2 regions of the Caloranaerobacter sp. TR13 genome follow, and region 1 is predicted to be linked to the other one. Evidence: riboswitches for the same ligand, from Rfam matches in the RefSeq annotation. Region 1 holds a riboswitch; the other holds the start of a gene.
The links. A riboswitch is a leader RNA that binds a small molecule or an ion and turns the genes downstream of it on or off. The one in region 1 is predicted to bind S-adenosylmethionine.
Positions count from the first base shown of each region.

Region 2: linked by a shared signal. The riboswitch ahead of TR13x_RS06355 (methionine ABC transporter ATP-binding protein) and the one ahead of metK (methionine adenosyltransferase) in region 1 are both predicted to bind S-adenosylmethionine.

Region 1 is NZ_JXLL01000024.1:1,206-12,934, forward strand. Features, by position in the region: gene TR13x_RS10250 (hypothetical protein) at 1-133, shown strand, start outside; gene TR13x_RS10255 (hypothetical protein) at 362-1,228, shown strand; gene TR13x_RS10260 (hypothetical protein) at 1,239-1,466, shown strand; gene TR13x_RS10985 (YvrJ family protein) at 1,523-1,666, opposite strand; gene TR13x_RS10265 (DUF2922 domain-containing protein) at 1,851-2,072, opposite strand; gene TR13x_RS10270 (DUF1659 domain-containing protein) at 2,110-2,337, opposite strand; gene TR13x_RS10275 (RNA polymerase sigma factor) at 2,376-2,948, opposite strand; gene TR13x_RS10280 (hypothetical protein) at 3,130-3,447, opposite strand; gene pyrE (orotate phosphoribosyltransferase) at 3,498-4,079, opposite strand; gene TR13x_RS10290 (dihydroorotate dehydrogenase) at 4,270-5,172, opposite strand; gene TR13x_RS10295 (dihydroorotate dehydrogenase electron transfer subunit) at 5,165-5,872, opposite strand; gene pyrF (orotidine-5'-phosphate decarboxylase) at 5,860-6,717, opposite strand; gene TR13x_RS10305 (dihydroorotase) at 6,704-7,867, opposite strand; gene TR13x_RS10310 (aspartate carbamoyltransferase regulatory subunit) at 7,877-8,299, opposite strand; gene pyrB (aspartate carbamoyltransferase) at 8,292-9,215, opposite strand; gene metK (methionine adenosyltransferase) at 9,459-10,646, opposite strand; SAM riboswitch class I at 10,818-10,924, opposite strand; gene TR13x_RS10325 (small multi-drug export protein) at 11,284-11,729, opposite strand, start outside.
Region 2 is NZ_JXLL01000006.1:50,372-53,648, forward strand. Features, by position in the region: gene TR13x_RS06345 (regulatory protein RecX) at 1-184, opposite strand, end outside; gene TR13x_RS06350 (metal-dependent hydrolase) at 200-784, opposite strand; SAM riboswitch class I at 997-1,103, shown strand; gene TR13x_RS06355 (methionine ABC transporter ATP-binding protein) at 1,230-2,240, shown strand; gene TR13x_RS06360 (methionine ABC transporter permease) at 2,233-2,886, shown strand; gene TR13x_RS06365 (MetQ/NlpA family ABC transporter substrate-binding protein) at 2,899-3,277, shown strand, end outside.

The DNA.
Region 1 (11,729 bases):
ATTTAATAATAGTTACATTAAAATTAATTTAAAAGAACCATCTAAATTTTTTAATGTAAAAACATTTAATTTATATGATTCTAAATATCCATGTATTGAAATAAGATTTAAGTCAAATAAAGAAGTACATTAAACTTTGTTTATTAAATTATAAAATTTTAAGAATCTATAGAAAATACAGAGGGACGGTTCTAGTGTGTCCAAAAAAAACAACAAAACCATCCCTTTGTATCATTTAATTGAGATTATGGCTTTCAAATAAGATTATAAAAGAATATAAAGAAAGAGAGCCGGCCTTTCATGTGTTTGAAAAGCTAGCTTTGTTCTTAGGCCTTACTTTAAATTAAAGGTGGTGAGCGCTTTGAGTAATTTTAGGCTGTTAAACATCCTTTTTATTTTTTTGTTGGTTATTACTTTTACTATTGGTTGTGATATTAGCGATAAAAATCAAGTAGAAGAAGGTATTAATGATAATTGGCCTGCAGATGGTGTGTATTTTATGAAATGGGATTCATATCACGGATATTTTGAGGGAGAAGAACCATATATACAATTGTCAATAATTCAAGTTCATTCAATAGCACAAGAAAACGAACAATCATATAAGAAGTATATTTTAATTTCAGATAAAGGAGAGATTACTGTAACTTCTGCAAACTATTTCCCAGGGCCAAAGGGGGAAAAGTATTCATTATATACTCTTGGATTAAGATTGCCAAAAATGAAACCAGGGAGATATATTATTAACAAGTTAAGGATGATAGACTCTAATAACCAGCAAAAAATATATGACATAGGGAAATGGGTTATTGATATAAAAAAAGGATTTAAGCCTAAAGACTTGGATTTAGGTAAGAAAACTTTTATTAGCGGATATTTTGATTGGTATAGAGTAGAGATATTAAATAATACTCAAGAGAAAATATATATTAAAAATCTAGATTTTCAGTTAAAAATACCGGTTAAAACGATAACAAAGATAGGTAAAGATTTCAATATGACAGAATACTTAGATGAAGAACCATATGTAGAACCAGGAGAAACAAAGGTATTTCAGTTTGAATTTGTTAGTGGAGTTAATGATAATAATCCTAAATTTATTTCTTTACGACCATTTTTGTACTATGAGATAAATAATAAAAACAAGTTTACAATATTACCAACTGCTATTTATTCTCCGGTAGTAAATGATAAGATAATATTAGAGCTTGTGAAGTCTTTAAATTAGTAATTGTTTTGTGTTCTTTGATGGTGTTACAATAAACTATTTTGATCTTACTCCTCATATTCATTATTTTGGTTCGGTTACTAGTCAATATGATGGATATATTGATAGAGGTGAAGTCGCTAGTGAATATAACGGGAGGAATTCTAAAGATACTCTTCACTTTTCAATAAGAAGAATAGTTAGTAATACATGCAGTACTACCATAGGTTTTAGTGCAGATATAGTAAGTGGCGAATGACACAGAGGAACGGTTCTAGTGTGTCCAAAAGAAAACAACAGAACCGTCTCTTTGTGTCATTTAATTGAAATTATAGCTTTTGCAAGCTCATTTATGCTCTCGGTTAATCTATCTAGTTTACCCTCTATTCTAACTAATAGATATATGGAAACTGCTATTGGAAAACCAAGATTAGCAATTTGAGCATACAAATCTTCCATATTACACCTCCTTTGAAATAAGTACTAGGTACTGGGTACTTGATACTGGATACTGGGTACTTGGATTAAGGGACAGAAGACAGAGAACAGGGGACAGGGAATAGGTAGCAGAGAACTGGTAACTAGAAATGACACAGGAGAACCGTCCCCCTGTGTGGAGAACCGTCCCCCTGTGTCATGTCATCTAAGCTATATTTAACTCTTGAACGTTTGTAGTAACTATTCTAGCGCCTGCTATAGCTACAAGGTCTCCACCTGAAGAATTAAAAATATTTTTAAGTATTATCTCATTCATAGCAGTAGATACTTCCATATCTGTTAAATCATCTCTTGGATTATCAATAGAAATAGTTGTCCTCTTATCTAACTGATTTTTAAAAATCATCTCTAATCTACTATTCGCCATCACCACACCTCCTTCTTGTTAGAATAAATTAAATCCCCTAGATACTTTCTACTAACTCAACTTCATCAATTCTCCTTATAGACACTACAGGCAACTTCTGTAAACCTGTTAAAGCTATTGCTACTGAGTAAACATCTTCATTTGTTGCAGCACCTTTAACCTTAGAATAAGTTTTAGATTTTACTATCTGCTTACCATTCTGGTCTATTCCACCATCTAAATTTAGTTTAATTTTTGAATCCTTAGTTACTGCGTTCACTGCCATCCTCTCACCTCCCTTCTACTCCTTATATAGAAGAAAGGCTAAAAATTTACTATGAATTTTCTTAATTTCTTTATCGCAGAGGTTTTGATATTTACAGCAGTCCTATAGCTTATATTAAGTCTCTTACTTATCTCCTTTAAAGAAACATCTTGAATATAATACATAGTAATTACCTCTTTTTGTCTTTTAGTAAGCTTATCTAAAGCTTTTAATAAGTTTAATGTTTCTTCATTTTTTATAATAACTTCATCTTGCAATAAGTTTTCATCAGCAATTAAGTCAATAAGTTCTAAACTATCATCTTTTGAACTTATCATTTGATTTAATGAAATATATTCTTTATTCTTCCTGCTATTATTTAAATAATGGAACTTAAGCATCGCCTTTACATACCCTAAAAAATGTACTCCTTTATCCTTATCGTAATCTTTTAAAGCTCTTAAGATTATTTCGTATCCCTCTTGAATTAAATCATCATATAAATCTGCCTTGTTAAAATACCTTTTAATAGAGGATAATACTATTGGCTTTAGTTTAAATAGTAGTATTTCCTTCGCTGCTATATCTCCTTTTTGAGCAGCATCAAGCAAATTATTTATTTCATTATACATAAGCTCCCTCCAATTTAGAGGGGCGCCCCATCTTTCTTACCGGCAAATATATAGTATCTTGATGCTGCTAATTTTAAAATTTATGACTAGTTCATTTTCATTGAACGAGTTGAACTAAAAATAGACGATAGAGAACAGGGAACAGGTGACAAAAGGCAAGGCAAAAAAGAAAAAGAGAAAGTCAATCTGTGACTTCCTCTATATTCTCAATATTAACAAGTACTTCATAATCCACATTATAGTCTTTTGAAATTGCTTCAATTGCTTTTATTATTTCATCGTTTTCTTCTTTTAAAACAAATATAATACGGTCAAAATCGTCCTTTAGAGTATCTAATAAGTATCCTACATCAGCTTCATTCTCCACAAGCACCTTGATAGTTGTATTTCTTTTATCCACATATCTACAAACATAGTCTACATATAAGTTCTTTATAAATACAACCACTCCATAAACAAAAAATACGTATACTATTATAGTAATTATAAACATTATCATAATAATCACCCTCTTTTTATGGGGTATATTATTATGATATGAATTTAAGCTTATAATGTTACTTTTTCTCTGCTTCCCGGTTTTTCAATAGGTAAGTCCTTCATGCAAAGAGGACATTCCTTTTTATCATAAGTTTTTATATCTAATTTTACTGCACTAAAAATAGGCAGTCCTAAATCTATATTATTCTCTCTCCTATCTACTATACAAGCTATTCCAATAACTTCTCCACCAAATTCTTCAATTATATCTTTTACTTCCAAGCTAGACTTTCCGGTAGTTACAACATCTTCTGTTATTAATATTTTATCTCCTTTATTTATCTCAAAACCTCTTCTTAGCTGCATTACACCATCTTTTCTTTCTGTAAAAATTGCTTCTTTACCTAACTGTCTGCCTATTTCGTATGAAACTATTACCCCACCCATTGCAGGCCCTACAACTTTATCTATCTCCAAATTCTTCACTTTATCTACTACCACCTTCAAAACCTTTTCAGCAAAGTTTGGATATCTTAAAACTTTGGCACATTGAACATATTTATCACTATGTTTACCTGATGATAATAAGAAATGTCCTTCTAATAACGCATCACACTCTTTTAAAATCTCAATTATTTTTTTCTCTTCCATACGCAAGCCTCCCATTTTTATCAGTTACCAGTTGCCAGAGAACAGAGAACAGGATGAATAAAGTTGTCAGTTTCCAGAATAGTAGCGGAGAATTAATTCTCCACTACTAGGGTACAGTTACCAAGGTACAGGCGACAGTTCCCTGCCCCCTGTTCTCTATTCCCTGTTCTCTAATTCCAGTACCTAGTACCTAAATAATTCCCCTAATCTCCTCTATAGACTTTATTCCTTCTTCTTTCATAAATCTCTCGATTCCTTCAAGTATTTCTATACCTACTTTTGGATTCATGAAATTTGCCGTTCCAATTTGTATGCAAGTAGCACCAGCCATAATAAACTCAATCGCATCTTTCCAGTCTGTAATTCCCCCCATCCCCATAACAGGTATCGATACGTTTTTACAGACCTCATGTACCATCCTTAAAGCTATAGGTTTTATTGCAGGCCCTGAAAGTCCAGCATAAACATTTTTAAACACCGGCTTTCTTTTTCTTATATCTATAGCCATTGCCTTAAATGTATTAACAAGCGATATTCCATCTGCTCCTTCTTCTTCACATACTTTAGCTATTCTTACAATATCCTCTGCATTTGGAGAGAGCTTTACTATTAAAGGTAATCTAGTAACTTTTCTAATCTCTCTTACAGTCTTTCTTGCGCTTTCTTCTTTTATTCCAAAAGCCATTCCACCTTCCTTAACGTTTGGACATGATATGTTCAGTTCAATCATATCCACATCTTCCTTAGAAATTATTGAAACAGCTTCAATATATTCATCTAACGATTTACCACCAATATTCACTATAGTAACTAAATCTAGTTTTCTCAAAAAATCTAGTTCACTTTCAATAAATCCCATCACTCCAGGGTTTTGAAGCCCAACGCTATTCATGATTCCTGAAGGAGTCTCCCAAATTCTTATTCCGTCATTCCCTTCCCTTTTGTTTAAAGTCAATCCTTTAGTACATATTCCGCCTAACTTTTCTATATCATAAATTTCACCATATTCCCTACCAAAACCAAAAGTTCCAGAAGCCATTATTATAGGATTTTTAAATTCAACCTCTTTAAATTTAACTTTAAGATTACACATCAAATACCACATCCTCTCCAAGAAAAACAGGCCCGTCCTTACAAGTTCTCTTATTCCCTGATTTAGTCTTACAAGTACATACTAAACACGCTCCAACTCCACATGCCATTCTCTTTTCGATTGAAACATACACTTTAGTATGATACTCTTTCGCCGTATCAACAATCTTTTTCATCATAATTTCAGGTCCGCAAGTAAATATATAGTCATATTTTTTAATATCTATTTCATCAGTTATAAATCCATCCACATTAATATAGATATTGTCTGCGAATTTCTCGTACTTTTCCTTTAAGATAGCCTCGTTTCTAAAACCCATGTATATATCAAGCAAGTCTACACCTTTATTTTCACTTAACTTTTTTGCTGTCAAATATAATGGAGCTATACCTATTCCACCACCAACCAGTGCTATTTTACCTTTAACTAAAGGAAACCCGTTGCCATAAGGACCTTCTAAGCTTATTTCATCTGATGGTTTTAACTTACTCAAAATATTAGTCCCCTGTCCTTGCACTCTATATAGAAACTCAATATAATCTTCACCTATATCATGAATACTTAAAGGTCTCGAAAGTACAGGAAATTTGCCCCATGCTCTTACCATGTAGAACTGGCTCATTTTACCTTCAAACTTTCCTTCTACCCTTAGAACGAATATGTCCTGCCGAATACGCTCATTCGAAATTACTCTTGCCAACTTAAAATATCCTCCTTCATCTTTATAACCTGTTTTCTGGCAAATTCATTGAAGCTCTTCCCTTCATCAATGCCTTTATGAGCTTTAATTATCCCCCTTGATGAATTTACTACTCCGCACATCTTTTCTCTAAAAATCTCTTTTAAATCTTCTCCAGTACCTCCCTGCGCTCCATAACCAGGTATTAAGAAAAACATATTGCCGCTTAACTTTTTTATCTCTAAAAACTCTTTAGGAAAGGTAAGTCCTACAACTCCACCTATCAAACTAAAACCGCTCTTTCCAATAAAATTTTCTCCCCATTTCTGCACATTTTCAGCTACCTTCAAGTAAAGAGGTTTAGCGTTTACCTCTAGCTCTTGAAAATCCTTCGAGCTTTTATTAGAAGTCCTTATCAGTACAAAAAGTCCTTTTTCACCTGTACTAAGGTACTTAAAATATGGACTTATTGCATCTAACCCCATATATGGGTTCACTGTAATGAAATCAGCTTCAAAATCCCCTTCAAAATGTGCTTTTGCATACATTTGGGCAGTAGATAGTATATCTCCCCTCTTAATATCCGCTATTACTACTTTTCCCTTTTCTCTTATATATTTAAGTGTCCTACTGTATGCCTTTAACCCTTCTATACCAAAAGTCTCATAGCATGCAATCTGCACCTTATAGCATGCCACTAAATCATAGGTAGCATCTATTATCTTTCTATTAAATTCAAATATTTTTTCTTCAAGTGTTTTAGTACTGCTTAACAAATATTCAGGCAAATATTCAATTCTAGTATCTAATCCAACACAAACCGGCCCATTTTTCAAAACCTCTTCATATAATTTATCTATTATCATACTTAACGCTCCCTCTCTTAAAAGTCATCTTCACCTTCCCTAAAACTTTTTCTCCATTAAATGGATTGTTTTTACCCTTAGATATAAAATTATCTGTATCTATTTGATATTCTTCATCTAAATCTACTAACACTAAATTAGCCTCATAACCTTCCTCTATAAGTCCACAGTTTAGGTTTAATATTCTAGCAGGATTGTAAGACATAAGCTCAGATAGTTTGTTTAGTGAAATACCATTTTCATGAAACACCTTATACACCATAGAAAACGCCACTTCTATTAAAGAAATTCCAGGAGCTCCATTTTGTTTATCCTCCAGACTATGCGGTGCATGGTCTGTAGCAATGACATCAATATACCCCTGTTTTATACCTTCTATTAAGCTTTTTACATCTTCTTTTTTTCTAAAACTAGGATTTACTCTATAATCTACTTCGTATCCAAATATATGATGTGGTGTTACCTCGCAGGTAAATTTGAGATTTGTATCCTTAAATTCTTTAATTAAGCCTAAGGTCTTTTCAAGACTTATATGGCATATATGAAGATTGCCTCCTACTTCTTTTAAAAGACCTAAATCTCTTTTTACAATCTCAAATTCTGGCTGACAGTGAGTTAGTACTCTAAAATTTAGCTTATTTGAAAGTATTAAAGCCTTTTTCATTACTTCTTCGTTAAAAATAGTATTTCCATCATCCGAAAACAATCTTGTATGTCTTAACATCTCTTCAAAGTTAACGAATTCTTTTCCTTCTAGATTTCTAGTTAAAGCAGAAACCTGTATAATATCGCATAAATCTAATTTTTTGCTCTTATCGAGTATATACTCTAAGACTAAAGTATTATCACAAACAGGTTTTGTATTTGCCATAGTGCAAAGTGTAGTATATCCACCCTTTAACGCCGCTTTCTGACCACTTTCTAAATCTTCCTTATATAGATAACCTGGATCTCTTAGGTGGCAGTGCATGTCTACAAATGAGGGTAAAAGTACAAGACCTTTACCCTCTATTATTTCAGTGTCATTTGATATATTTACATCTTCATCTGCCTTAAACATCCTTTTAATAAACCCGTTCTCTATTAATATAGAACCATGGAAAGCTCTTTTTGCATCAACTATCTTTACATTGTTGATAAGAATATTCATTTTTATCACCTACAGAGAAGTTTTAGCATCGCAGTATTCACACTTATATTCTTTTGTATTTTCATCTACCAAAGTAAACTCAACATCTTCGATTTTTTCAATAGTTGTTACACATCTAGGATTCTTACATTTTAGTATTCCCTTTACTGTCTTTGGTAAACTTAATTTTATTTTCTCTTTTATCTTCTCATCTTCTATTATGTTTATTGTTATATCTGGATCTATTAATCCTAAAATTGTTAAATCTAAATCTATTTCATTTTCTATCTTTATTAAATCCTTCTTCCCAAGTTTGTTAGATGATACGTTTTTAATTAAAGCTACTGTATAATCTGCTTTGTGAAGCCCTAATTCTTTAAATATCTTATATCCACATCCAGCTTTTATATGGTCTATTACTATACCTTTTTTTATCGCATCTATATTAAGCATACATCTCAACCCCCAATAATTTTATAAGTAGTGCCATTCTCACGAACATTCCAAACTTAGCCTGCTTGAAATATACAGCTCTTACGTCATTATCTACTTCCATAGCTATTTCGTTCACTCTTGGAAGCGGATGCATTATTATCATATCCTTTTTTGCACTTTTTAATTTTTCTAATGTAAGAATGTAACTATCCTTTAGTCTTAAATATTCTTCTTCGCTGATAAATCTTTCTCGCTGAACTCTAGTCATATACAATATATCTAATTTACCTATCACATCTTCTAGATTAGAAGTTTCATAATATTCATGCCCTTTTAATTCGTCCTTGATATATTGGGGAATTTGTAATTCAGGTGGGGATATAAAAATAAACTTTATATTTTCGTATCTGGATAATGCTTTTACAAGAGAATGCACTGTCCTACCGAATTTTAAATCGCCACAAAGTCCTATTGTATGATTAGAAATGCTTTTTTTGAGATGTTTAATAGTAAGAAGATCGGTAAGAGTTTGGGTTGGATGCTGATGTCCTCCATCACCTGCATTTATGACTGGAATGTTTGAATATTTTGAAGCAAGTTTTGGAGCACCTTCTTTAGGATGTCTCATTACAGCTATATCTGCATAACATCCGATAGTTCTAATAGTATCTGCAATACTTTCTCCCTTTGATACCGAAGTTGATTTTGCCTCTGAAAAGCCGATTACATTTCCACCTAATCTCAGCATCGCTGCTTCAAAGCTGAATTTAGTTCTTGTAGAAGGTTCATAGAAAAGTGTTGCTAATAACTTCCCTCTACAAATGTCTGAATAAGCATCTGGTTTTTTAATTATGTCTTCTGCTAGAGCAAATATTTCATCTAGCTCATTAATAGTAAAATCGTTTGGTTCAATTAAATGTCTTCCTTTTAACATTTTATCTCCTCCTTTTTAGCCTCACTGGACTATATTAAAGGTAACAAAAAACCTTCCTCATCGAGACGAGGAAGGTTATAAGCACATTTATATTCATATAGGCACAACAAATTAAAGTCATGCTATATATACACAAACATCACTATTTCATACCTTCCTAGCCTCTCTGGACTAGGTTAAAGATACTTTGTCTTTCAATCATTTTACTATGAACAAGGTTATATGTCAAGGATATTTAAAATATTATTCACCTAAACCTTCTTTTCTTAATATATCAGCCTTGTCTGTCTTCTCCCATGGTAAATCTAGATCTGTTCTTCCAAAATGTCCGTATGCAGCTACTTGTCTATAAATCGGTCTTCTTAAGTCTAAATCTCTTATAATAGCTGCAGGTCTTAAGTCAAAATGTTTCTTAACTAATTCTTCAATTTTGCTTTCTTCTATCTTACCTGTTCCAAATGTATCTACAAGTATTGAAACTGGATGAGCAACACCTATAGCATATGCAAGTTGAACTTCACATTTATCTGCTAATCCAGCAGCAACTATATTTTTTGCAACATATCTCGCAGCATATGCAGCTGATCTATCAACTTTAGTAGGATCCTTTCCTGAGAATGCTCCACCACCATGACGAGCATATCCACCATAAGTATCAACAATAATCTTTCTTCCTGTTAAACCAGCATCTCCTTGAGGTCCACCTATTACGAATCTACCAGTTGGGTTGATATAGTATTTTGTCTCACTATCTAAGTATTTACTTGGTATAACTTTTCTTATTACATGTTCCCTTAAATCTCTTTCAATAGTTTTTAAATCTATCTCTGGGCTGTGTTGAGTAGAAATAACTATTGCATCTATTCTTACAGGTTTATCATCATGATATTCAACTGTAACTTGAGTTTTACCATCTGGTCTTAAGTAATCTAAAGTACCATTCTTTCTAACTTCTGATAATCTTCTTGCTAATTTGTGTGCTAATGATATTGGAAGTGGCATAAGTTCTGGTGTTTCATTGCAAGCAAAACCAAACATTATACCTTGGTCTCCAGCACCAATTAAGTCAAGTTCATCATTTGTTTCTTCTCTGTGTTCTAATGCTTCATTAACTCCCATAGCAATATCAGGAGACTGCTCATCAATAGAAGTTAAAACTGCACAAGTATCGCAGTCAAAACCATACTTAGCTCTAGTATAGCCAATATCTTCTATAGTCTTTCTTACGATTTTTGGTATATCTACGTAACACTTAGTTGTAATCTCTCCTGATACTAAAACTAAACCTGTAGTAACTGATGTTTCACATGCTACTCTTGCTTCTGGGTCAGATTTTAATATAGCGTCAAGCACTGCATCTGAAATTTGGTCACAGATTTTATCAGGATGTCCTTCAGTAACTGATTCTGAAGTAAATAACCATTTTCTCATCTTCATACCTCCCATGCTAAATGAATTTTTAATTTTAAATTTTAAATGTTAAATATTAAATTCAACATTAAGTATAGATAGAGTTTATATGGTTATTATTAGCAATTGTTAGTTTTTTATGTTCATATAAAAAAATCCCCTTCCAAAAGGAAGAGGTAATTTTCTGATATAACCTCATCTTTCAGAATCTACATTCTGTGGGACTTAGCACCGTGTAACTTTAATTACCGGTTGCCGGGTTTCACAGGGCCCATTCCCTCCACCACTCTTGATAAGGTATCAAGATTTTTATTAAATTGTCCTCAAAGTATAATATCATAGCTTACAAACTAAGTCAACAATTTTTTTGTCATTTATATTCAAAATTCGTCATTTGATGTTAACTATTCATAAGTAGCAGAGAATTAATTCTCTGCTACAAATTCTATTATTGGTCTTTCTATATTCATTTTTTGGTCAACAGTTTTTAGTCTATCAACTACTGACCATCGACTATAATCTAATTTTACATTTTCTATTTTGAATTTTTTATCCCTGTCCCCTATTCTCTGTTCCCTTATTTCTATCCCCTGTTCCCCGTCCCCTGTCCTCTGTTCCCTGTCTTCTTTTTTATATCTAGCACCTAGTCCCCAATTATCTACAAGAAGCTAATAACTTGACTACTTAAAATAAAAACTATTAATCCAGCTGTAAATACACCTGCCACAATTGCTGGAAAAGAATATTTGAAATCTATATTAAATAAAGTTGCTGCTACACATCCAGTCCAAGCACCAGTAGATGGTAATGGTATTGCTACTAAAAGAAATAATCCTAAGACACTGTATTTCTCAACTTTTTTACTTCTTTTTAAAGTCCTTTGCTTAATCCAGTTAACAATTTTACCAAACATCTTTGTCCTTCCAAAATAATCGAATAAAGGATTTAATAACTTAAGCAAAAAAGGTACAGGTATTAAATTACCTATAATACTTAATACTGTACTATGTAAAGGGGTAAATCCCATTGCTATTCCGAGTGGTATAGCTCCTCTTAATTCAAAAATAGGCGCAGCAGCAACAAGCATTACAATAAGTTCATCCT
Region 2 (3,277 bases), on a different contig from region 1:
CTCTTCTAAGGTTTTCATCAAATATTAAGAGTTCTAACTTTTCTTTATCTACTTGAATTCCTTCTTCAATTCTAAATTTATAAATAACTTCTTTATGGACTCCAGCAAAAAATTCATGATCAATATATATATTAACATTTTCTTTATTATTTTTTTGCTCAACTATTTTAGTTACAATCCCCATAATTATTCCTTCTTTCTAAACTCCTATAATCTTAAGTAAAACATAAATCGAATAAAAACACGAACCCTTTAATATAAGTTCTTCTTCACCACCACTTTTTACATTAAAAGGAGATGAAATTTTAAAACTACATGGATAAAATAATTCTATGCCGCCTTTAGTAAGAAAATCGGCAATCAAATGGCTAATATAGCCTATAACGAAACCTTTATACACATCAATTAAATTATATCTCATTGCTAAAATTTTAACAACCATTGAAAACAGTAAAAGACCTAGTAAACTATGAGTAAATCCTCTATGATGAGATATTCCTGTAAATGCTAAAGTTATAGATAAAATTTTTAAAAGCCTACTGTTTAAACTTATACCGAAATAAATACAACCAAAACTTAAAGTTATATAAAATATAATTTTAAATATTCTATTTTTCTTAAAAAGAAGCTTTTGATTTAACTTGCTCTTGGGATGGTCTATATCAGGTAATAAAGACCCTAATACCGTTGAAAAAATAAAAATAATACCCCTTTCTAAAGAATAATCTGAAATAGTAGTAATTCCTGCTGCAATCCCTAGCATAACATGCGTCTTACCCTTCATCTTTTGTATCCTCCAACTGATTCTTATAAGTATAGAACACTAGTTCTAGTATATCATAGATTATATTTTATTTAAATAGCTGAAACAAAGCTATTTAAACAACTTTGTTTCATTACTCTTTTTAATAAACTATTTTACCATAAAAAAAGTATTGACAAACTCTATGAAATGATTTAGAATCTTAAACTATAGTGATAAAAATAAATAATACGCTCTTATCCAGAGAGGTGGAGGGACTGGCCCTATGAAGCCCGGCAACCTGTGTTTCAAAACACAAGGTGCCAATTCCTGCGGTATAAGATATACCGAGAGATGAGAGAGAGAAATAAGTTTTTTATGCCTCTTTCATCCGAAAGAGGTTTTTTTAATATCCTTCTATCCACAGAAGGGGTATTATTATAACTGTTTTAGTTTATCACATTAAACCGATAAAGGAGTGAAGTAATTGATTGTAATTCAAAATCTCAGCAAAATATATGAAAGTAAAAACGAAAAAGTACATGCATTAAAAGATATCAATTTAGAAATTAAAAAAGGTGAAATTTTTGGAATCATGGGTTTGAGTGGAGCAGGAAAATCTACTCTTATTCGCTGTATTAATCTTCTTGAAAAACCTACTAGTGGTAGTATTTTCATTAACAAAAAAGACATAACGGTTTTAAATAAACATGAACTTAGAGAAATAAGAAAACGTATTGGAATGATTTTTCAACATTTTAACCTACTTAACTCAAGAACAGTTTTTGAAAATATAGCTTTTCCACTTGAAATTTCAGGTTACAACAAGAAACAAATTAAAGAAAGAGTAGAAAATCTGTTATCTTTAGTTGAACTCTCAGATAAAATGAATGCATATCCTTCCCAACTAAGTGGAGGACAAAAACAGAGAGTTGCCATAGCTCGTGCTCTTGCTAATCAACCAGATATTTTATTGTGTGATGAGGCAACTTCTGCTCTTGACCCTAAAACAACAAAATCTATTTTGAAACTTCTTAAAGAAATTCAAAGTAAATTCGGTCTGACAATAGTTCTTATAACACACCAAATGGAAGTAATTCGTGATATTTGTGATAGAGTTGCAATTATTGAAAACGGAAAGATAATCGAACTAGATACAGTTGAAACAATATTCACAAACCCTAAAACTAGAACTGCTAAAGACTTTGTTTCACACATTCAACATAATAAAGAAGAAATCAATTTCCCTAAAACCTCTGGCTCTAAGGTTATACGATTAAAACTTTTAGGAGAAGTTGTGAAAAAACCTATTATATCTCAATTGATTAAACTTTTTTCAGTAGATATAAACATATTATCAGCTAATATAAATGAATTACAAACAACAAATATAGGGACCCTGCTTATACAAATTTATGGGAAAAATGAAGAAGTAGAAAATGCAATCAAATGGCTCAAAAAAGAGAAAATCGGATTGGAGGTAGTATGGAATGGATAACTTGATAGGATTACTTTTTCCCTCCTTATGGGAAACCATATATATGGTAGCAGCTTCAACAATATTTGCTCTAATCCTAGGTTTCCCTCTAGGTATTTTACTAGTAGTTACAGAAAAGAATGGCATTTGGGAAAAGCCTGTATTAAATTCAGTACTAGGTACTGTTATAAATGTATGTCGTTCTTTCCCATTTATTATTTTAATGATTCTAGTTTTCCCTCTATCACGTATCCTTGTAGGAACATCTATAGGAACTACAGCCAGTATAATACCATTAGCAATTGCAGCTGCTCCTTTTGTAGCAAGGGTTATTGAAAGTTCCTTTAAGGAAGTCGATAGTGGAGTTATAGAAACTGCTTTAGCAATGGGAGCTACAATCCCACAAATCATTTTTAAAGTACTTATTCCAGAAGCTTTGCCTTCGTTAGTACTTGGTATCACTCTAACAATCATAAATTTAATTGGCTATTCAGCTATGGCTGGTGCTATTGGAGGAGGTGGTTTAGGAGATTTAGCAATACGTTATGGGCTTTACCGTTTTGAAACTAGTATAATGATTGCATCTGTGATAATAATTATTTTACTTGTACAGGGAGTACAAGCAATAGGCAATAAAATTGCATTGAGTATTAGCAAAAAAAGATAAGGAGGAATAAATATGAAAAAATCTTTAATTCTATTACTAATTATTTCTGTATTAAGTGGTATTATTCTTATTGGCTGCCAATCTTCAAAAAAAGATAATAATGTACTAAAAGTTGGGGCTACTCCAGTACCTCACGCTCAAATACTTGAAGTAGTAAAAGACAAACTTAAAGAACAAGGTATAGACCTACAAATTATTGAATTTACTGACTATGTAAAACCAAACTTAGCCTTAGCAGAAAAAGAAATTGACGCGAATTTCTTTCAACACATACCATATATGAACAGCTTTGCTAAAAAGAATAATATAGATATTGTATCTATAGGAGCAGTACACGTTGAGCCACTTGGTTTATATTCAGAAAAAGTAAAATCAATAGAAGAATTAAAAG